DNA from 2 places in the Clostridioides sp. ES-W-0016-02 genome. Region 2 is predicted to be linked to the other one. Evidence: a T-box and tRNA genes for the amino acid it is inferred to sense, from the RefSeq annotation. Region 2 holds a T-box; the other holds one or more tRNA genes.

Region 1 (11,075 bases), 410 kb from region 2:
TAACTTAGCTAAAACAGTTCTTTTAAATCCTAAATCTAAAGATGAAATTGTGAATGAGTCTAAGAAAACTATAGAATCTTTAAAATTGAGAAAAGAAGAACTTTTAGTTAAAAACAACATATCTCTTGATTACTTAGAAATAAAGTTTCAATGTGACTCTTGTAAAGACAAAGGATTTTTACCTAATGGTGAAAAATGTTCTTGTCTAAAACAAGAAATTGTAAATGAGGCTTATAAAATGTCTAATTTAGATAGAATTTTAAGTCAGGAAAATTTTTCGAATTTTAACTTGAATATATTTTCTCCTAAGAAAAGTCCTGATGGAGAAATATCTCCAAGAGAAAATATGTTAAATAATCTAAGTATCTGCGAAAATTTTGTTCATGACTTTAAGGTAGATAATAGTGAAAACTTATTGTTTTATGGTTCTACTGGACTAGGTAAAACATATATGTGTAACTGTATTGCAAAAGAATTGTTAGACAAAGGTAATGTTGTAATTTATCAAACATCTTTTAGAATTTTAGATATTCTTGAAGACTATAAATTTAGAAGAGACCCAAACAATCAAATAAGTGAAGAAAATTATAAAAACTTGTTTGATTGTGATTTATTAATAATAGATGACCTTGGTACTGAACTTAATAATTCTTTTACTAGTGGAGAAATTTTCAATATTGTAAACACAAGACTTGTTGCTGGTAAAAAGATTATTATATCAACCAACTTAACACCATCTCAAATAGGAAATACTTATACTCAAAGAATTCTATCTAGGATTTTAGATAAGTTTAGAATTTTAGAATTTACTGGAGATGATTTGAGATGGGAGAGATTTAAATAAAGTAGCCCTTAAAAAACATTTTTTTATTTTTAAATAGAGAGGTAAGAACATACTTGCTTCTCTGTTTAAAACTTATACTATATAATCACATTATCCATTCAGTTTTTCTAATTGTATTCCTAATATACCTTTTAATATACTAATCATTTATCTAGTTTGTAATTTTATATATATTAATATCATTCTTAATATATTGCATTATTTAAATTTATTATAGTACATTTATAGACTCTGTTTCTAAATATATGATATTGTATAATATTTAAAAATTTAATTATAATTAATTTTTGACGCAATTAAAAAAAAGATACCTAAAAGTATCCTGTAGCATAGAAAATTATATTAATTTACATGTATGTATTTTGTGGAACTGGTGATAGGAATCGAACCTACAACCTGCTGATTACAAGTCAGCTGCTCTACCGTTGAGCCACACCAGCATATATAGTATTTTTCATCTAAAAACTGGTGGGACTAACAGGGCTCGAACCTGTGACCCCCTGCTTGTAAGGCAGGTGCTCTCCCAGCTGAGCTATAGTCCCATATTGGTGACTCGTAGGGGAATTGAACCCCTGTTACCGCCGTGAAAGGGCGGTGTCTTAACCTCTTGACCAACGAGCCATGATTTGGTGATCTATCCGCGACTCGAACGCGGGACACCCTGATTAAAAGTCAGGTGCTCTACCGACTGAGCTAATAGACCACATTTTTTCGACTTTTTTCGTCGTTTCTTTCACTCACAAGTTATATTATAACTGCTGTATAACTTTTAGTCAACAGTTTTTTTTATTTTTTTTAGTATATAATTAAAATAATCCTGAATCATTGATTTTCAACAAAATCATCTAAATAAGACATCTAATTCAAGGGTATAAATTCGACCTTAATTTTATTAAAATATACATAAATAATTTTAACTCAATATAAAAGAGCATCTCTAATAATTGTAAATATTATCTTGAGATACTCTTTTTTTTAATCATTTATAATTTAAATCACTTACTTAAGATACTAAGCAAATATGTTTTTTCTTATTATAGTTTGAGCTCTATTAGGCCCAACAGAAACCATATCTACACTTACTCCAATCAACTCTTCTATTTTAGCAATATATTTCTTTGCATTTTCTGGAAGGTCATCAAAATTGTCTACTTGAGTTATATCTTCATTCCATCCATCTAATTCTTCATATATAGGTTCACATTTTGCTAAATCATCTAACGAAGCTGGGAAATCTGTTATTATTTTATCGTCCATTTTATAAGATGTACAAACTTTAATTTTGTCAAATCCAGTTAACACATCTAATAACATAAATGAAATACTAGTTAATCCATTAACTCTAGCTGCATATTTTACTATAACAGCATCAAACCACCCGCATCTTCTTGGTCTACCAGTAGTTACTCCAAATTCATGCCCTTGTTCTCTTATCTTATCACCAGTTTCATTTATTTGTTCTGTAACAAATGGACCTTCTCCAACTCTTGTAGTATAAGCTTTTACTATACCAACAACATCCTTTATCATATTTGGTCCTATACCTGCACCAATAGCAAATCCTCCAGATATTGGATGAGAAGATGTAACAAATGGATAAGTTCCTAAGTCTAAGTCTAATAAAGTACCTTGCGCTCCTTCAAATAACACTTTTTTACCTGCTTTTACCGCATCATATACAATAACTGATGTATCTGCTACATATTTTTTTATTTGTTCTGCGTACCCAATATATTCATTATATATAGCTTCAAAATCAAATAATTCTTCTTTTCCATATATGTTTCTAACTAATTTGTTTTTAGCTTCTATCTGAGCCTTTAATTTTATGGCAAATTTATCTTTATCCATTAAATCACATATTCTGATTCCAGATCTCTCTGTCTTATCCATATAGCAAGGTCCAATACCTTTTTTTGTCGTACCTATCTTTAAATCGCCTCTAGCTTCTTCTGATAATGCATCTAGCTCTTTATGGTATGGGAATATAACATGAGCTCTATCGCTAATTTTTATGTTTTCTGTATTTATATTATCTGCTTTAAACATTTCTAATTCTTCTAAGAATCCTTTAGGGTCAAATACTATTCCATTTCCGATTATGTTCACTGTCTTTGGATTTAAAACTCCAGATGGAATTAAGTGTAATGCATATTTTTTACCTTCAACAACTAATGTATGACCTGCATTATTTCCACCTTGTCCTCTTACTACTACATCTGCTTGAGTAGCAAGATAATCGATAACTTTACCTTTACCTTCATCTCCCCATTGAGAACCAACAATTGCAACTGTTTTCATGTAATTCACCTCTATATTTTATATATTCTCGAACGCTTTACTTATTTATTCTATCAAATATTCGTATTTTTTTCAACTTTTTTAACGTTCTCCAATATTTAACAGATACTCTTCTATTTTTGAAAAGTCATCTATTTTTTTAATTTCTGTGCTATTTTTTATAACTTTTTCTATAAACTTGTCCACGTCTAAAAGTTTTTCTAATTTACATACATTAATTATATTTCCAAAGTTTGTATTAGTCATGTTTATATGATATTGATTGTCCACAATACTAGCATAAACAACAATTGATTCTTTTAAATTATTATCAACTATCCTAAATAAGTTTATTTCATCAAGTACTTTAATTATATTGGGATATATACATTTTAAGCTTATTTTTTCCATATTATTCCTCCTGATAATTAATACTTATACACAGATAAAGCAAGCTAAAAGCTTGCTTTATCTACTTATTCACACTTATCAACAGGCTATCTGTGGATAGTGTGGATAATTTTTTAGCTAAATTTCAAGGTTTAGACATATTTAGTGACATGTATCCACATTTTTCCTGTAGAAAGAAAGGATGTTCTGTGGATATTAGTTAAATTATAGGTCTCTCAACTTATCCCCAAATCTTTGAACCTCACCAAGCCAAACTAGTTCCACAGAACCAGTTTCACCATGTCTATTTTTTGCTATTATTATTTCTCCTATATTTTTACTCTCAGAATCAGCATGATAGTATTCATCTCTATACAAAAACATAACTATATCTGCATCCTGCTCAATTGCTCCAGATTCTCTTAAATCAGATAACATAGGTCTATGGTCTGCTCTTTGCTCTGGGGCACGTGATAACTGAGATAATGCTACTACAGGACAATTTAATTCTTTTGCTAATACTTTTAATGACCTTGATATTTTAGATATTTCTTGTTGTCTACTTTCATTATTACCTTCACCTTCCATAAGTTGAAGATAATCTATAAGCACTAAATCTAGACCTTTTTCTATCTTTAACTTTCTGCACTTTGACCTTAATTCTGATATTTTTATTCCAGGAGTATCATCTATGTGTATTTTTGCATCTGACAGTACTGCCATTGCATCTATAATCCTAGGCCAATCATTATCATTAAGTGTTCCAGTCTTTATCTTTTTCAATTCTACACTAGATTGCGAAGATAGCATACGTTGTACTAACTGTTCTTTTGACATCTCTAAACTAAACACAGCTACAGAAGCATCTCCTTTTAAAGCTGCATTTTGTACTAAATTTAAAGAAAAGGCCGTTTTACCCATTGCAGGTCTTGCCGCAACTAATATTAAATCTGTTCTTTGAAGACCATTTATTTTTTTATTTAAATCTTTAAAACCAGTAGTTATACCAGTTACATCGCTTTTATTTGTATATAATTTTTCTATCATATCATAGGCATCCATCAAAACTAAGTTTATAGATTTAAAATCGTCACTAGTTTTTTCCTGTGATATATCAAATATTCTCTTTTCAGCTTGTTCCAAAACATCTTCAATTTTCGTTGCTCCACTATATCCTAGATTTATTATTTCATTAGATGCTTTTATAAGCTTTCTAAGTACAGACTTTTCTTTTACTATATCAGCATAGTATTTTACATTTGAAGTTGTTGGCACTATTGTAGAAAGACTTGTAATATAACTGATTCCTCCAATATCATTAAGATGCCCTTGTTTTCTTAGCTCTTCTGTCAATGTTATTAAGTCTATAGGCTCACCTTTATTGCTTAAAGTTATCATACATTCATATATTATTTTGTGAGCCTCTTTATAGAAGTCATCAGGCCTTATAGTTTCTGTAACTGTTATTATAGCATCTTTGTCTAGTAGTATAGAACCTAATATTGACTGCTCTGATTCTACACTGTGAGGAGGAATTCTCGTCATGTCTTCCATCTTTATCACCTCTAGTTATTACTGTTTTTCTTTTACATCTACTCTTATTTTAGTAGTTACTTTTTGATGTATTTTTATTTCTACAAATGTTGAACCTAAAGTTCTTATTGGTTCATCTAATAAAATCTTTCTTTTGTCTACATCTATATCTTTTTGTTTCTTCAATTGCTCAGCTATCTCTTTGGCTGTTATTGAACCAAATAATCTTCCACCTTCACCTGATTTTGAATATATTTCTATATTAATTTCTTCCATTTGTTTTCCTAGTAAAACAGCTTCTTCATATTCTTTTTGAGCTTTTATTTCTTTAGATTTATTCTTTTCATTTAATTCCTTGATTGCTACACTATCTGCTTGCACAGCCATTTTCTTAGGAAATAAGAAATTTCTTGCATATCCATCACTTACTTCTTTCATTTCCCCTTTTTTACCAGTTCCTTTTACATCTTTTAATAATATAACTTTCATCTATTCTTCCTCCTCTAAATACTCCTCTATTATTTTATTTACTATCTTGTAAGCTTCTTTTAGAGAAACATTTTTTAACTGTGCACCAGCTATATCTATATGTCCCCCGCCTCCTAATTTTTCCATAAGTACATGTACATTTATTTGCCCCAAAGACCTTGCACTTATAAATATAGTATCATCTTTTTCTCCTAATACAAAGGAGGCTTCTACTTCTTTTATATTTAATAGCTCATCAGCAGTTTGAGCTATTATGACGTTTATACTATCTATTTCTGTACTTGAATATGCTAGACATATTCTATTATTAATTATCTTTGTACTTTGAATTATTTCAGCCTTTATTATAAAATCTTTTACATCAGAATTGAAAAACTTCTTGACTTCTATTGTATCTGCTCCAACTTTTCTAAGGTAAGAAGCAGCTTCAAATGTCCTCACACCTGTTTTAAATGCAAAGTTTTTAGTATCTAAGCTTATTCCTGCTAAAAGACCTTCAGCTGTAAGTTTATTGATTGTTACCTCTTCATCCATATACTGAACTAATTCTGTAACCATTTCACATGTTGAAGATACATATATTTCATGGAATAAAAGCACTGCATCATTTATAAACTCTACACCTCTTCTATGATGGTCTATTACTACTACCTTCTCTGATAACTTTAAGAGTTCTTCACATTCAGTATAATTAGGTCTATGAGTATCAACTACAACAACTAGTGTATTTTTAGTACAGTTATCAATAGCCTCCTCTTTTCCAATAAACAACTTCTTATAATAATTACTTTCATTTATTTTGTTTATAAATATCTCTATAGATTCATTTACAGATTGTAAAACTATATTTGCTGTCTTATTGCAAGATTTACATATATCATAAACCCCAACTGCGGCTCCCATAGCGTCCATGTCAGGATATTTATGACCCATTATATAAACATGATCGCTTTCTTGTATAACCTCTCTCAGAGCATGACCTATAAGTCTAGATTTTACTTTTGTTTTCTTTTCTACAGCCTTAGACTTTCCACCATAAAATACAAACTTATCTTTTGTCTTTACAACAGCTTGGTCTCCTCCTCTACCAAGTGCTAAATCAAGAGCACCTGTAGCAAGTTTTAGGTTCTCATTTAATGTATCTCCATCTATACCAATTCCTATACTTATTGTAACAGGAAGATTATTTCCATAATCAATATGTCTTATTGTATCTAAAATAGAAAACTTCTCAGCTTCCAATTTTTTTAACTCTTTTTTATGCATTACCAAGAAGAATTTATCTTTTGAAGTCCTTCTCAAAGCACCATTTGAATTTAATTCTAAAGCAGAAAGTATTTTTTCTACTTCAACATTAATTAAAGCTCTCTTATCTTCTGCTGCACTTTTTAATACTTCATCATATCCATCTACTTGTATTAACATCATTGCATCTTTTTCATCATCATAATCTTGTTTTACTTGTAAATATTCTGTCTTATCTATCCAGTATAATATCATTAAATATTTAGGATTTTTTTCTTGATCATTTTTTATAACATTATAAACTATTGTATATTCTCTATCCTTATAGTTTATTTCAGTGTACATCTCTTTATTTTCATTTAATACTTTTCTTAAATTAAGATTTTTAACTATATCTTCTATATTTTTATCAAGTAAATCTTTTTGACCAATCATATCATAAAACTTTCCATTATACCATGATATATTTCCATCAAATTCTAGAATACATAGTGGTATTGGAAGATTTATTATAGCTTTCTTAGTTGTTTCATCTATATCTAAAGATAAATTTTGAATATACTCTGTCCATTCATGACGTCTAATATTAGTTGTTCTCCAATTGTGAAAAACCATATATGCAAAAATACAGAAAAATAAACACCCTACATACAAGTTGTAATAAAGCAAAATTATACTAGAAATACCAATAATAATTATATATAAATTTATTTCTGGCATATTTAATTTAAAGGTTTGTTTATTACTCATTTCTATCCTCCTAAGTGGATTTATAACTTCTCACCTTTCTAAAGTCAATTATACTATCTACCATACCAACAAAAGATATTCCCATAAATCCAAATAAACATAAAATTATCCCTGAAAGAAACATAATTTTATTTGGCCCTTGTCTTATCCATTTCTTTAAATAATAAATACAAACTGCTATTCCTTGAATTACAAACATTAAGTTAAAAACTAGCTGTAAATTAGTCATTATTAATTCTGTATATAATTTTGAGCCAATAATTTCAATAAATAAGACTAATAAATAAAGTAAAAAAGTTGTGACTATAGCATTTCCTGGTAAATAAAAGTCAGCAAATTTAGGAAATCTTATATTCAAATTTGTAATCCTTTTGATAAAGAATACGCTTAAATAATATGTTACAAATGCTGATAATAAACCTTGTAAGAATAACATCATTGGTAGCATATTTGTAAAATAACTTACAATTTCATCTGGCTTCATTTTATCAAATACTTTAAGCTCAGTTGCAGAAAAACTATTTTTTTGAATATTTACAATTTCTGTTATCATTTTAGAAACTTCATCTAATAAATTTACATTTAAAAATGTCTTCAATACAAAGAAATACACAACCATTGCAAGCACAAATATTATTGTTCCTCCATATATTGGTTCAAATTTATTACTATCTTCTTGCTCAAAACTTCTCTTTAGCATCTTTCCTATTGCTATGCCTGGCAAAGAATACATTATACATATATTTAATGCATACGAAATGTCTGCAAATAAAACTAGCACACAAAATGTAATCAAAATAGATAAAAAAGAATACTTTTTATCAGTGATGGCACCTATAATTACATATGGGACAGCTGCTAATATGCTAAACATTCCTAGCATTGGAATATAGGCTATTACTAAAGCAATTATTATAGCTAAAACTATTATAGACATGGCTTTAGATAGTCTAATTTTATTATTCAATTTAATATCACTCCCTATTATCCATATGTTTTTTTAAGTTAGATAAATCTCCATACCATCTTTCAACACTATGGTCTTCCTCTATACCAATTTTTATTTTTTCCTTGACTTTATAATCTACGTCTCTAAAACTAATTCCTAATCTCTTTGCTAAGAGATATGTTATCATTATTATATTTGCTAGAGTATCTTGAATTGCCTCATCTAAAGGTTTTACCCCTTTAAATAATAAGTTAAACAAATCACTTACACTCATTAATATTTCTGTTTTCATCCACTCTATTATCTTTATGTTTCTTGTTATCTCAGAACCTTTATCTATTTTCACGTTTGCAACCCTCCTTAATATATAATATTATATCATAAATAATAATATATTTAAGTATATAAACAAAAAAACGAGCGTTATAGCTCGTCTCATTTACTTATATAAATATCTATAATAAAAAATGAGCACAAGGCTCATTTTTTAATCTAATGTATATGGTAAAAGTGCTATATTTCTTGATCTTTTTATAGCAACTGTTAATTCTCTTTGATGCTTAGCACAAGTTCCAGATATTCTTCTTGGTAATATCTTTCCTCTTTCAGTTATATACTTTTGTAATCTCTGAGTACTTTTGTAATCTATTTTAGCGTTTTTGTCAGCACAAAATTGACAAACTCTTTTTTTCTTACGTCTTTTTTTATTCATCATGACTTTTTTCCCTCCTTTTTAAAATGGTATATCGTCATCATCTATAGCTTGGAAACCTTGTGGGTCTAACCCTTGAGGTTCAAAGCTTGGCTCAAAAGCTGGAGCACTCTCTTTATATGAATTTTCCGATTTATTCTTGCTATCTAAAGCTTGTACCGATCTAGTACTTACTTTTGTAAAAGTTCTTTTTTCGCCTGATTGTGTCTGATAATTGTCTACTCTTATCGATCCTTGAAGTGCAACTAATCTACCTTTAGTTATGTAGTTGGCACAAAATTCAGCGGATTTACCCATTACTTCAACAGGTATAAAATCAGTTTCTTTAGATCCATCTTTTTTTACATAGTCTCTATCAATGGCTATTGTAAATGATGCCACTGGTGTTCCTGTACCTGGGATGTATCTTAATTCAGGGTCTTTAGTTAACCTTCCCACTAATACAACTTGATTCATAAAAACACCACCTATTTTTTATAATAAAACTAGTTGTTAAGCAACAACTATCATGTGTCTTATTACGTTTTCATTTATCTTTAAGTTTCTGTCTATTTCTTTAGGAACGTCTACTGCTGATTTGAAGTTAACTAACACATAGAAACCTTCTGTAAACTTAGCTATTGGATAAGCTAATTTTTTAGTTCCCCAAGTATCAACTTTAACTATTTCTCCTTCAGTTGCAACAACTTCCTTAACTTTGTTTAGTACAGCTTCTCTTGTTTCTTCATCAGAGTTTGGCTTTACTACATAAACTAATTCATAATTTCTCACTATAATTCACCTCCCTTTGGACTTAACGGCTCTACACTCTTAGAGCAGAGAAATGAGACTAAAATCTCATACCTACACATTTTATCATTTTTTCTTATTTATGTCAATTTAAATTTTGGACAAATTTTAATATTTAATATAAGGTGAAATATATTTTTTAAATTAACAAGGGATGGCTATTGCCATCCCTTATAATATATCTTAAGTTATTATTTTTAATTAAGCTTCAACACCCATAGCTTCTTTTAAAACTGATGCTATGTTTTTGATACCTTCTATTATTTTTTCTTCTGGCATATTTGAATAGTTAAGTCTGAAAGTATTTTCTCTACCACCATTAGGGAAGAATCCTCCTCCAGCAACATAAGCAACATTCTTTTCTAAGCATTTTGGCATTAATTCTTTAGCATTTAAATTACTTGGAAGCTCTACCCATGTAAATAATCCACCTTCTGGATGAGTAAATACTAATCCTTCTGGGAATTCTTCTTCCATAGTCTTAAGCATAACATCTCTACGTTTGATATAAACAGCTTTTATTTTATCAACGTGTTCATCTAAGTCATACATATCCATAAATTTACTTACTTCCATTTGAGATATAGTTGATGCTTGTAAGTCTGCACCTTGTTTTGCAAAGTTAAATTTAGATAGTATTTCTGGAGAAGCACAAGTCCATCCTAATCTGTATCCTGGGCAGAATATTTTAGAGAAAGTTCCTAAGAATATTACTAATCCTTTTGTATCCATTGATTTTAAAGATGGTAAAGATTCTCCCTCAAATCTTAAATCTCCATATGGATTATCTTCTATTACTGGTATTTCATATTTATTTACTATTTCCATGAATTTTTTACGTCTTTCAAGTGGCCAAGTTCTTCCTGTTGGATTTTGGAAATCAGGTATTACATAAATCATTTTTATTCTATCAGTTGTTTCTAGTATTTTTTCTAGTTCTTCCATTATCATTCCATTAGAATCTGTTGGAACATCTATGAATTTAGGTTGGTAAGATTTAAATGCATTTATAGCTCCTATGTAAGATGGGCTTTCACATAAAATTACATCACCTTCATCAATAAATACTTTTCCTGCAAAATCTAGACCTTGTT
Region 2 (11,075 bases):
TACAGTTGCAATAATAATATTACCAGTAATAATTCGTACAACAGAAGAAGCTTTAAAGACAGTTCCTCAATCATATAGGGAATCATCTCTAGCATTAGGAGCTACTAAATTTCAAACTTTATATAAAGTAGTACTTCCAAGTGCAGTACCAGGAATTTTGTCAGGAGTAATATTGTCAGTTGGTCGTATAATTGGAGAATCAGCTGCTATACTACTTACAGCAGGTACTGTAGCTAAGATGCCAGGAGGAATATTTGATAGTGCAAGAACACTAACTGTACACTCATACTTACTAACTAAAGAGAGTGGAGACATAGCAACAGCAGCTAGTATAGGTATTGTTTTAATAGTAATTGTATTAGTATTAAATATGTTAGCAAGATTTGTTGCTAAGAAGTTAAATAAGGCTAATTATTAAATTTAAGAGGTGTGAATGATGGAATTAATCAATAAAATAAAAATGAGTGTAAAAGATTTGGATTTATTTTATGGTGACAAACAAGCTCTAAATAAAATAAATATGGATATAAAAGAAAATAAAGTTACTGCCTTAATAGGTCCATCTGGATGTGGAAAATCTACTTTTATAAGAACATTAAATAGAATGAATGACCTAATAGAAAATGTAACAATTACAGGGACTATTTCCGTTGATGGAGAAGATATCTATACTTCAGATGATGTTATAAACCTTCGTACAAAAGTAGGAATGGTATTTCAAAAACCCAATCCATTTCCTATGAGTATATATGATAATGTTGCATATGGACCTCGTACGCATGGGTTAAGAGATAAAAAGCAACTAGACAAGATAGTAGAAGAAAGTTTGAAGGGAGCAGCTATTTGGGAGGAAGTTAAAGATAGGCTTAAATCATCTGCATTAGGATTATCTGGAGGACAACAACAACGTATATGTATAGCGAGAGCAATTGCTATGAGACCAGAAGTTATACTTATGGATGAACCTACATCTGCTTTAGACCCAATTTCAACATTAAAAGTAGAAGAACTTATAGAAGATTTGAAAAATGACTATACAATAGTCATAGTTACACATAATATGCAACAAGCTGCTCGTATATCAGATGAAACAGCTTTTTTCCTAAATGGAGAGGTTATAGAATTTAGTGATACAAAAACTATGTTTACTACTCCTGTGGATAAAAGAACAGAAGACTATATAACAGGTAGATTCGGTTAAAATATATAACTATAAAGGAGTTAGACAATGGTCAATAATAGTTTAGATATAAGTATTGATACTTTAAAAGAGCAGACAGTACTTATGATGGAAAAATGTGAAGAGGCAATAGAAAAGTCTGTAACTTGTATGATAGAAAAAGATTTAGAAGGTGCAAGAAAAGTAGTGGATGATGATGAAGAAATAAATAAATTGAGAGAAGAAATAAGAGATAAAAGTATAGAATTAATAGTGCTAAAACAGCCAATGGCGAGAGACTTAAGATTTATTTATTCTTTGGGAAACATATCAATAGAATTAGAACGAATTGGAGATTATGCAGCAAATATAGCTAGAGAAATGTTGAAAATAGGTGGAGAAGCTTATATAAAAGAGTTGATAGATATACCTAAAATGGCAAAGGAATGTAAGAATATGATGTCTCAAACTAGAGAGGCTTTAATATCATTTGATGCAAGTATAGCTTATAATGTTGGAAGTAAAGATGACATTGTAGATGATTTATATGAGCAAGTACAAATTGATTGTTTAAAAATAATGCATGAAAATTCAAATACAATAGATCAAGGTGTAAAACTTTTACTTATAGGAAGATACCTTGAACGAATTGGAGACCATATAACAAATGTATGTGAAAAAATAATCTTTGCAATTGAAGGTAAAATGGTAGAGATAGGATAAAAAACTGCTTTATAGCAGTTTTTTTATTGTCTAAATTAAAAAGCAATTGTTAAAAAAATGCGATTAATGGGTAAATTTAAAAAATTGTGATATACTAGGAACATATTAAATATGAGGATGCGTATTTTATATAAGGTGCTTTTAGGAGGTGGAAATTTGAAACTTCAAAAGATGGGTATGAGGACTATAAAGACAGGAATTAGTGTAACTTTATGTATGCTTCTTGGTAATTATTTAGTTGAGAATATGTTTTATTCTCTAGTAGCATGTATAATTTCTGTTCAGGACACAGTGAAAGGTTCTTTAAAGACAGGAATCAATAGAGTAGAAGGTACTATTTTGGGTGGTATAATAGGATTTTTATTTGCTATCACCAAAGCAGGAGACCCATTTTTATGTGGTCTTGGTGTAATGTGTTCAATATATCTATGTAATCTGTTTAAAATAAAGTCAGTAGTTGTTGCCTGTGTCACTTTTCTAGCCATACATCTAGGTGTAGGAAACAATGACCCCGTATACTATTCTTTACACAGGGTATTAGATACATCTGTAGGAGTTTTATTTGGTGTACTCGTTAATTATTATGTTGCTAGACCAAACTACCTAAATAGTGTTATAGATGAGTTTAAAAAAATAGAAGAACTTTCAATGTTGCTTATTGAAGAAAAAATACTTAGAAAAGAAAATCTAGATGTAGAAAAATTTGAAGAAGAAGTAGAAAAATTGGAAGAAATATATTCAAAACTTATCGACGAGCTAGACTATAGTTTAAGTGAAACCAATATAGAAAAAATAGAAAATGCCTTAAGGATATGTAGAGAAATCCACTTTCACATGCAATCTATAGAGTTACTAGAAAATAAACTCTATTTAAAAGAGCATACATATAAATACCTTAAGAAAACATATGGTGTGGATGAACTGGATTGGAATGTAGATGAAGAAAAAAGTCCAGTGTTTAACTATCATTTAATGAAAATAATGCTTGAAATAGAATTATTGAAAAAATTAAATAAGTCATATCAATAATAGTCAATAAATAATAAATAAAAAATAGTATCTTTGTAAATATTAAACATATATAAGTTTAATTTACGGAGGTACTATTTTTTATGAATACTATAAATGATAATTCTAAAATATTAGAAAGATACAAAATGAAGCTTTTTGGAGAACTTGTAAAGGCAGTATGGAATGAGGATACAGAAGATATTGAAAACTTGCCTGAAAAAATTTTAAGTGAAGAGTTAAACGAAAATTTAGATAGTCATTTTGATAATCAATTTGACAAAGATACTATGGTGAATTTAATCAGGGTAACTATGGGATTGGATGTAACAGGAGATACAGATAAAAACCTAAAAGATGCATTGCACGAAGCTGTAAATTTGGATGAAGTAAAAAGACCAATAATATCTATAATATCAGATGCTTGTAAATATTGTGATGAAAATAATAAAGAAGATGAGTCATGCAATATAAGAAATAAGCATATTAATTGTAATGAGGAAGATACATGTAGTGCCTGTGGTGATTGTGTGTCAAGATGTAAATTAGGTGCGATATCAGATAAGATTGAATTCATACCAATGATAAAGCTATTAAAAGATATAAAGAGTCCCGTATATGCAATAGTCGCACCAGCTTTTGTAGGTCAATTTGGAAAAGATGTAAGTCCTGGTAAGTTAAGAACTGCATTAAAAAAGATAGGATTTGAAGATATGATAGAAGTTGCTTTAGCAGCAGATATGCTTACTGCAAAAGAAGCATATGACTATTATGAGCATATGAAAAAGGACGAAGAAGGATGCTTTATAACTAGTTGCTGTTGCCCTATTTGGGTTAGCTTAATACAAAATAGTTTTCCTCAAATATTAGATAAGGTATCACCATCTGTGTCACCTATGATTGCTTGTGGTAGAGCTGTAAAGATTTTAAATCCAGAGGCTAAAGTTGTATTTATAGGCCCTTGTATGGCAAAGAAGAAAGAAGCAATGTTGGAAGATATAAAGGATGCAGTTGATTTTGTACTTACGTTTAAAGAATTACAGGAAATATTTGATGCATTAGAACTAAATCCAGCAGTAATGGATGAAAGTAATAGAGTAGAAGCATCTCTTTCAGGTAGAGTTTATGCTAGAACAGGGGGTGTAAGTAAAGCAGTCAAATTATCAGTTAGAAGAATTGATAAAAACATAAAGTTTAAAGAAAAAGCATTTGAAGGAACAAAAGAATGTATGGATGGTCTGAAGAAAGTTTTAAATAAAGAGATAGAGGCTACTTTCATAGAAGGAATGGGCTGCGTAGGAGGTTGTGTGGGAGGTCCTAAGCGTATTTTAAGTGTAGAAGAAGGTACTAAGAATGTTGATGAATACAGTGAAAGTACAAATATGGAAACACCATTTGATAATTTAAATGTTCTACAATTTTTAACTTCTATGGGAATAAAGAGAGTAGAATCATTGGGAGAAAAAGAAGAAGAACAAGTAAAGAAAATATTTAGCAGAGACATAAAAAGTAATAAGAAGGACAATAAATATAAAAAATAATTTTTTTAGTTTGAGTTTATGTTTTTATAAAAAGGGAGATATGGGGGATGAAAATTAAAGATAATAAAACTGTTTTTCATGTAATTATACGTGTATTTCTTGTAGCTGTTTTAATTTTAACTGGGACATTATTAGAAGAAAAAATTAACAATGTTCCAGTTGAAAATCTCAATACAAAAGATAAAACTACATTAGAATTACTTTCTCAAAATAACACTTTAGGAGAAATTATATATAAAACATCTCAAGAAGAGAGGAAAGGACCAGGAGCTACATCTGAAAAAGTTGCATACATAACAATAGATGATGGACCATCAAAATATACAAATGCATTGCTCGATATTTTAAAAGAAAATGATGTCAAAGCGACATTTTTCATGCTTAATCAAAATATGAAAAACCACAAAGAAGAGGTGAAGAGAGTCTTAGAAGAACAAAATTCGATAGGATTTCATAGTGTAAGTCATGATATACATAAGTTGTATAAGAGTCCAGAAGTAACAGTTGGAGAATTTGACACATGTAATAAAACGCTACAGGATATAACTGGTCAAAGCTCAAAGTTAATAAGACTACCATATGGAAGTAAGCCATATATGCCAGAAGGTTCATACGATAAGCTTATGGCAAATAATTACCTAATTTGGGATTGGAATTTAGATACACAAGACTGGAAATCGTCCACAAGTCAAATAGTTAGTAATATTTTATATTATGGAAGAAAAAGAGATGAATTAGTAGTATTAATTCATGAAAAAGAACAAAGTGTAAATGCTTTAAATAATATGATAAGAATTTTAAAAGAGAGAGGATATACTATATTGCCAATTACAGAGAATGTTATGCCTAAAAACTTCTGGCAAGAAAACCTATAGTGAACTTTAAAAAATATAAAATAAAGCATTTATAAAATATAATACATAACTTAATTACATTTGAAATATTATAGTTAAAATGTCATATAGGAAAATAACATATAAAGTGAAACTAACATAAAATTGATAAAATAGTAGTAAAAATGTCAATAAAGTAATAGAATAATTATTGACTATGTAAAACAAAATAATTTAAAAAAATAGTATAGATTATAATAATTAGCATAGAATATAAAAAATGATAATTGGGAAAATTCAGAAAAAATAAAATAAAAATAATTGACAAAGAGAATAATATTTGTATATAATAATATATAATATTAAAGACTAAGAAGAAGAGGAGTAAGTAAATACTACTAAAAGAGAGGAAAATTCACTGGCTGTAAGATTTTCTAAGTATAAGGTTTGCTGAATGTAGCTTTGGAGTTTCTAAACTGAACTATTAGTAAGTTTAGACGGTTAGAATCGTTAAATTCTTTGAGAGTCAAAGTTATTAAGATTGTCATTAACTATTAATTTAATTATGTGTTGATGAATTTTTAATCTTTGGAATTAAGGTGGTAACGCGAGCTTTTCGTCCTTTTAAAAGAGGATGAAAGGCTCTTTTTTATTCCCAAAAATATTTAAAAAATTTATTTATAAAAATATAGGAGGCAATACAATGGAAAATACGAACTTATCAAAAACTTATAACCCTAAAGATTTTGAGGCTAGGCTATATAAAAAATGGATGGATGAAGGGTATTTTAAATCTAAACCAAACCCAGATAAAAAACCATTTACAATAATGATGCCGCCTCCAAATATAACAGGTCAATTGCACATGGGACATGCTCTTGACCATACTCTTCAAGATATACTTATTAGATGGAAACGTATGGATGGATATGAAGCTTTTTGGCTTCCAGGAACTGACCATGCTTCTATAGCAACTGAAGTTAAAGTTGTTGAAAGAATAAAAAAAGAAGAAGGTAAGACTAAATACGAAATAGGAAGAGAAGAATTTTTGAAGAGAGCTTGGGCATGGAGAGACGAATTTGGAGGAAAAATAGTTAATCAGCTTAAACAATTAGGAGATTCTTGTGATTGGGATAAAGAAAGATTTACTATGGATGAAGGTTGTAATGAAGCAGTTATAGAGTTCTTTGTAAACCTATATGAAAAAGGACATATATATAGAGGGAATAGAATAATAAACTGGTGTCCAGACTGTAAAACTACTTTATCAGATGCAGAAGTTGAGCATGAAGAGCAGGATGGAAACTTTTATCATATAAAATATCCATTAAAAGATAGTGAAGACTTCTTGGAAATAGCTACTACTAGACCTGAAACAATGATAGGGGATACTGGTATAGCTGTGAATCCAGACGATGATAGATACAAACACTTAATAGGAAAAACAGCAATACTTCCATTAGTAGGAAGAGAACTTCCAATAGTTGCAGATAGTTATGTAGATTTAGAGTTTGGAACTGGTGCTGTTAAGATGACTCCAGCTCATGACCCTAACGATTTTGAAGTAGGTTTAAGACATAATCTTGAGCAATTAAATACAATGAATGAAGATGGAACTATGAACGAAGTTTGTGGAAAATATGAAGGTATGGATAGATTTGAGTGTAGAAAAGCCATCATAGCAGACTTAAAAGAACAAGGGTATCTAATCAAGATAAAAGAGCATAATCACAATGTAGGAACTTGTTATAGATGCCATACAGTAATTGAGCCTAGATTATCAGAGCAATGGTTTGTTAAGATGGAAGAACTTGCAAAACCAGCTATAGATATTCTTAAAAAAGGAGAATTAGAATTTGTTCCAGATAAATTTGATAAAACTTATTTACAATGGTTAGAAAATATAAGAGATTGGTGTATATCAAGACAATTATGGTGGGGTCATCAAATACCAGCTTACTATTGTCAAGAGTGTGGAGAAATAGTAGTTGCTAAAAAGATGCCAGATAAATGTCCTAAATGTGGAAGCACTCATTTTAAACAAGATGAAGACGCACTAGATACTTGGTTTAGTTCTGCATTATGGCCTTTCTCTACCCTAGGATGGCCAAATAAGACAGATGCATTAGATTATTATTATCCAACAAGTGTACTTGTTACAGGATACGATATAATATTCTTCTGGGTAGTTAGAATGGCATTTGCAGGTATGTTCTGTATGAATGAAAAACCATTTGACCATGTACTAGTTCATGGCTTAGTAAGAGACTCTCAAGGTAGAAAAATGAGTAAATCTTTAGGAAATGGTATCGACCCATTAGAAATAATCGAGCAATATGGAGCTGATGCACTAAGATTTACATTAACAACTGGAAATTCCCCAGGAAATGATATGAGATTCTATATGGAAAGAGTAGAATTTGCTAGAAACTTTGCTAATAAATTGTGGAATGCATCAAGATTTGTATTTATGAATATTGATGAGGAGATAATTAAGAATATAAATAGAGAAAATGTAAAAGATAATTTAACTCTAGCTGACAAATGGATAATATCAAGAGCCAATAATATTGTAAAAGAAGCTACTAATAATATGGATAAATTTGATTTAGGGATAGCATTACAAAAGATATATGATTTTACTTGGTCAGAATACTGTGACTGGTATATTGAAATGGTAAAACCTAGATTATATGGAGACGATACAGATGCTAAGTCTGCTGCTTTATATACATTAACTTATGTACTTGAAAAAATATTAAAATTACTACATCCATATATGCCATTTATAACAGAGGAAATATACACTCATCTTCCTACTGTTGAAGGTTGTATAATAGTATCTGAATGGCCAAAATATAATGAAGAAGATAATATGGTTGATGAAGAAGAAATGATGAGTTTATTAATGGAAGGTATAAGAAGTATAAGAAATGTGAGAGCAGAAATGAATGTACCACCTTCTAAGAAGGCTAAATTAATAATAGTACCAAGTGAAGATAAGATAGAAACTATTGAACTTGGTAAGGATTATTTTATAACTTTAGCATCTGCTTCAACTGTTGAGATAGCAAAAGACAAATCAAATGTACCAGAAGATGCAGTTGGTGTAGTTATTGATGGTGTTGAAATATTCATACCTCTTAATGAATTAGTTGACTTTGAAAAAGAAATTGAAAGGCTATCTAAAGAAATGAAAAAGTTAGAGGGAGAGATAAAGAGAGTTAATGGAAAACTTGCAAATCAAGGATTCTTAGCAAAAGCTCCTGAAAGCTTAATAGAAGAAGAAAAAGCTAAAAAAGAAAAATTTGAAGAAATGATTAAATCTGTTGAGGAAAGATTAGCAAATTTAAAAACTAAAGTAAAATAAATGTGTGGGATAAAAACATACAAAGAGTACTAAATATGTATTCTTTGTATGTTTTTCTTTCTATGTAGATAAATATGATGTTATAATTTTTTAGAGATATGTGATATTTTTATCTTATTATGACTGTATTAATTTTATATTTTTGAACTTTATAATCAATAAAAAATTGATATATTATAATATTTAATATAGGATAATAAATACATGTTGCGTTTGTTTTCCTATATTTTTTATGTTGTATAGTTAAAAAAAAAGATAAATATGTCAAAAAATAAGTTTATATATCAAAAATAATTGTTATGAGTAATTTAATCGACAATTTAAATTTATATCAAAATTTAAATATAAAGCTAGTTAGATACAGTTTGTAAATTGAAATAAAGTAAACTAAATGATATTTTAGATTTGGAGGTGATATTATGTTTAGGGTAGTTATATGTGATGACGAGAAAATACAAAGAAGCATACTAAAAGAGTTTGCAGAAAAACTGTTGTCTGAAAGGTGTCTAAATTATCAAATATTGGAATTTTCCTGTGGAGAAGATTTACTCTCCAAATACCCAGAAAAAATTGACATTATATTTTTGGATATCCAAATGAAAGATATTAATGGAATCGAGGTGGCTAAAAAAATAAGAAAATTTGATGAAAAGGTAGAGATTATATTTACGACAGCTTTTTCAGAGTATGCCCCACAAGGTTATGAAGTTCGTGCTTATAGGTATTTAGTAAAACCTATAGAGTATAGTAATTTCGCAATGGGTGTAAATCTTTGTATTGACAACCTTCAAAGAAAGAAGGAGCGTTATATAGTTTTGTACAATAAAAAAGGATTTAACAGAATACTGATAGATTCTATTTTGTATGTTGAAACTGTAAAGAGAGATTTAGTTGTACATACATCAGGTAGAGATTATAAAGCTAATATGAGTATGAAACAAGCGGAAAAGTTATTGTGTGAAAATGGCTTTTTTAGATGTCATACAAGTTTCATTGTTAACTTGAGAAGAATAGAAGATATTGGAGACAATATGATTACTATTAATGAAAAATTTATACCTATTAGTAAGTACAGACTTAAAGATTTAAAAGCAACTTTAACAAGCTTGTTATGTGATATAATGTATTAATTTTGAAAAAGGTAAAGAAATATAGTAAAAAATATTTAATGTCATCACAAAGCTATTGATTCAAAGCTGTCTTAATGTAGAAGAAATTTTCTATATTAAGACAGTTTCTATTATGTAAAGTGGTAATTTAGTAGTTATCAATATTGTTTTATATGTAAGGTATCCCAATTATAATCTGCATTAATTTAATTTTTAAATATTAACCTCAATATAGTATATTTTATATTTTGTACTATATCATATGTTGTATATAGTATTATAATATAATTCCAAATAAAAATATGGATATTGCACCTACAGCTATTGATACTGCAATAGATTTAAATTTATAAGCTACTAATAGTACTATTATGCTTGAAATAATCTTAGGATTAGTAAATGAAAGGTATAGATTATCTCCATTAAAGAAAATATCTTTTGCTATTAGTGAACTAAGTATAGCAATAGGTATAAATTTCATGATATCTTTAATAGATTCAGGCATATCATTTTTTGAGAATATTATCATAGGTAAAATTCTTGGAATATAAGTAACAATTGCCATGCCTAAGATAACTATAATTATGTAGTTATTATTCATAGTTGCCTTCCTTTCTATGTGTTAATTTTTGAATATAAAAACCAAATAAAGCAGATAAAATAGATGCTATTATAATAACTAAACTATTCTTAAAGAAAGTATATAAAACTACTGATAATAATATAGAAAGTATAGAAACAAGTACATATATTTTATTTTTAATTTGATTAACTATTAGAGTAATGAACATAGCTGTCAGCAGAAAGCCAGCAACAGAATCGCTTATATGAACAATCTCTCCAAGAAATGCACCCACGAAGCAACTTACAGCCCATACTATTATACAAAGGTTATTTAAGTATAAAGCATGTGTATCAGTCCAATTTCCATAAGTATATTTTTCTAAGTTTATAGCAAATGTTTCATCTGTAACACCATGACAAAAATACATTAAAAATTTCATGTTCTTATTTTTTATGTGCATATGTAAGTTAGAGCTCATTAGGAAGTTGCGAAGATTCAATATAAATGTAGTTAAAATTATTGAAGTAATACTTCCGTTTGAAGCGAGCATAGAAGCAGCTACAAATTGTGAGCTACCAGCAAATACTATAAATGACATAAACAATATATAGAAGGCTGGTAGACCTGATTTTTGAAGCATAATACCACAAATAAGTCCTAAGGGAATATATCCTAGAAATATTGGGATTGATGCTAGAAAGCTTTCCTTTAAGATTTCTCTTTTTGACATGTCTTTTTTCAAATACAATCACCCCTTAAAAATAATG

Evidence for each region. A T-box is a leader RNA that pairs with one kind of tRNA and senses whether it is charged. The one in region 2 lies ahead of IC758_RS17390 (valine--tRNA ligase), so its partner is inferred to be a tRNA-Val.
Region 1: it has a tRNA-Val gene. The T-box ahead of IC758_RS17390 (valine--tRNA ligase) is inferred to sense a tRNA for this amino acid. The anticodon was not compared.

What each region holds. Positions count from the first base shown of each region.
Region 1 is NZ_CP061361.1:4,163,226-4,174,300, forward strand. It holds gene IC758_RS19315 (ATP-binding protein) at 1-844, shown strand, start outside; tRNA gene IC758_RS19320 (tRNA-Thr) at 1,210-1,284, opposite strand; tRNA gene IC758_RS19325 (tRNA-Val) at 1,311-1,386, opposite strand; tRNA gene IC758_RS19330 (tRNA-Glu) at 1,391-1,465, opposite strand; tRNA gene IC758_RS19335 (tRNA-Lys) at 1,472-1,547, opposite strand; gene IC758_RS19340 (adenylosuccinate synthase) at 1,856-3,145, opposite strand; gene IC758_RS19345 (hypothetical protein) at 3,227-3,535, opposite strand; gene dnaB (replicative DNA helicase) at 3,740-5,068, opposite strand; gene rplI (50S ribosomal protein L9) at 5,087-5,536, opposite strand; gene IC758_RS19360 (DHH family phosphoesterase) at 5,537-7,531, opposite strand; gene IC758_RS19365 (YybS family protein) at 7,542-8,498, opposite strand; gene IC758_RS19370 (MazG-like family protein) at 8,506-8,826, opposite strand; gene rpsR (30S ribosomal protein S18) at 8,968-9,195, opposite strand; gene IC758_RS19380 (single-stranded DNA-binding protein) at 9,214-9,648, opposite strand; gene rpsF (30S ribosomal protein S6) at 9,685-9,963, opposite strand; gene IC758_RS19390 (PLP-dependent aminotransferase family protein) at 10,183-11,075, opposite strand, start outside.
Region 2 is NZ_CP061361.1:3,750,194-3,761,268, reverse strand. It holds gene pstA (phosphate ABC transporter permease PstA) at 1-418, shown strand, start outside; gene pstB (phosphate ABC transporter ATP-binding protein PstB) at 437-1,201, shown strand; gene phoU (phosphate signaling complex protein PhoU) at 1,229-1,882, shown strand; gene IC758_RS17405 (FUSC family protein) at 2,039-2,911, shown strand; gene IC758_RS17400 ([Fe-Fe] hydrogenase large subunit C-terminal domain-containing protein) at 2,995-4,431, shown strand; gene IC758_RS17395 (polysaccharide deacetylase family protein) at 4,479-5,306, shown strand; T-box leader at 5,627-5,891, shown strand; gene IC758_RS17390 (valine--tRNA ligase) at 5,968-8,634, shown strand; gene rgaR (two-component system response regulator RgaR) at 9,054-9,764, shown strand; gene IC758_RS17380 (AzlD domain-containing protein) at 10,021-10,344, opposite strand; gene IC758_RS17375 (AzlC family ABC transporter permease) at 10,337-11,050, opposite strand.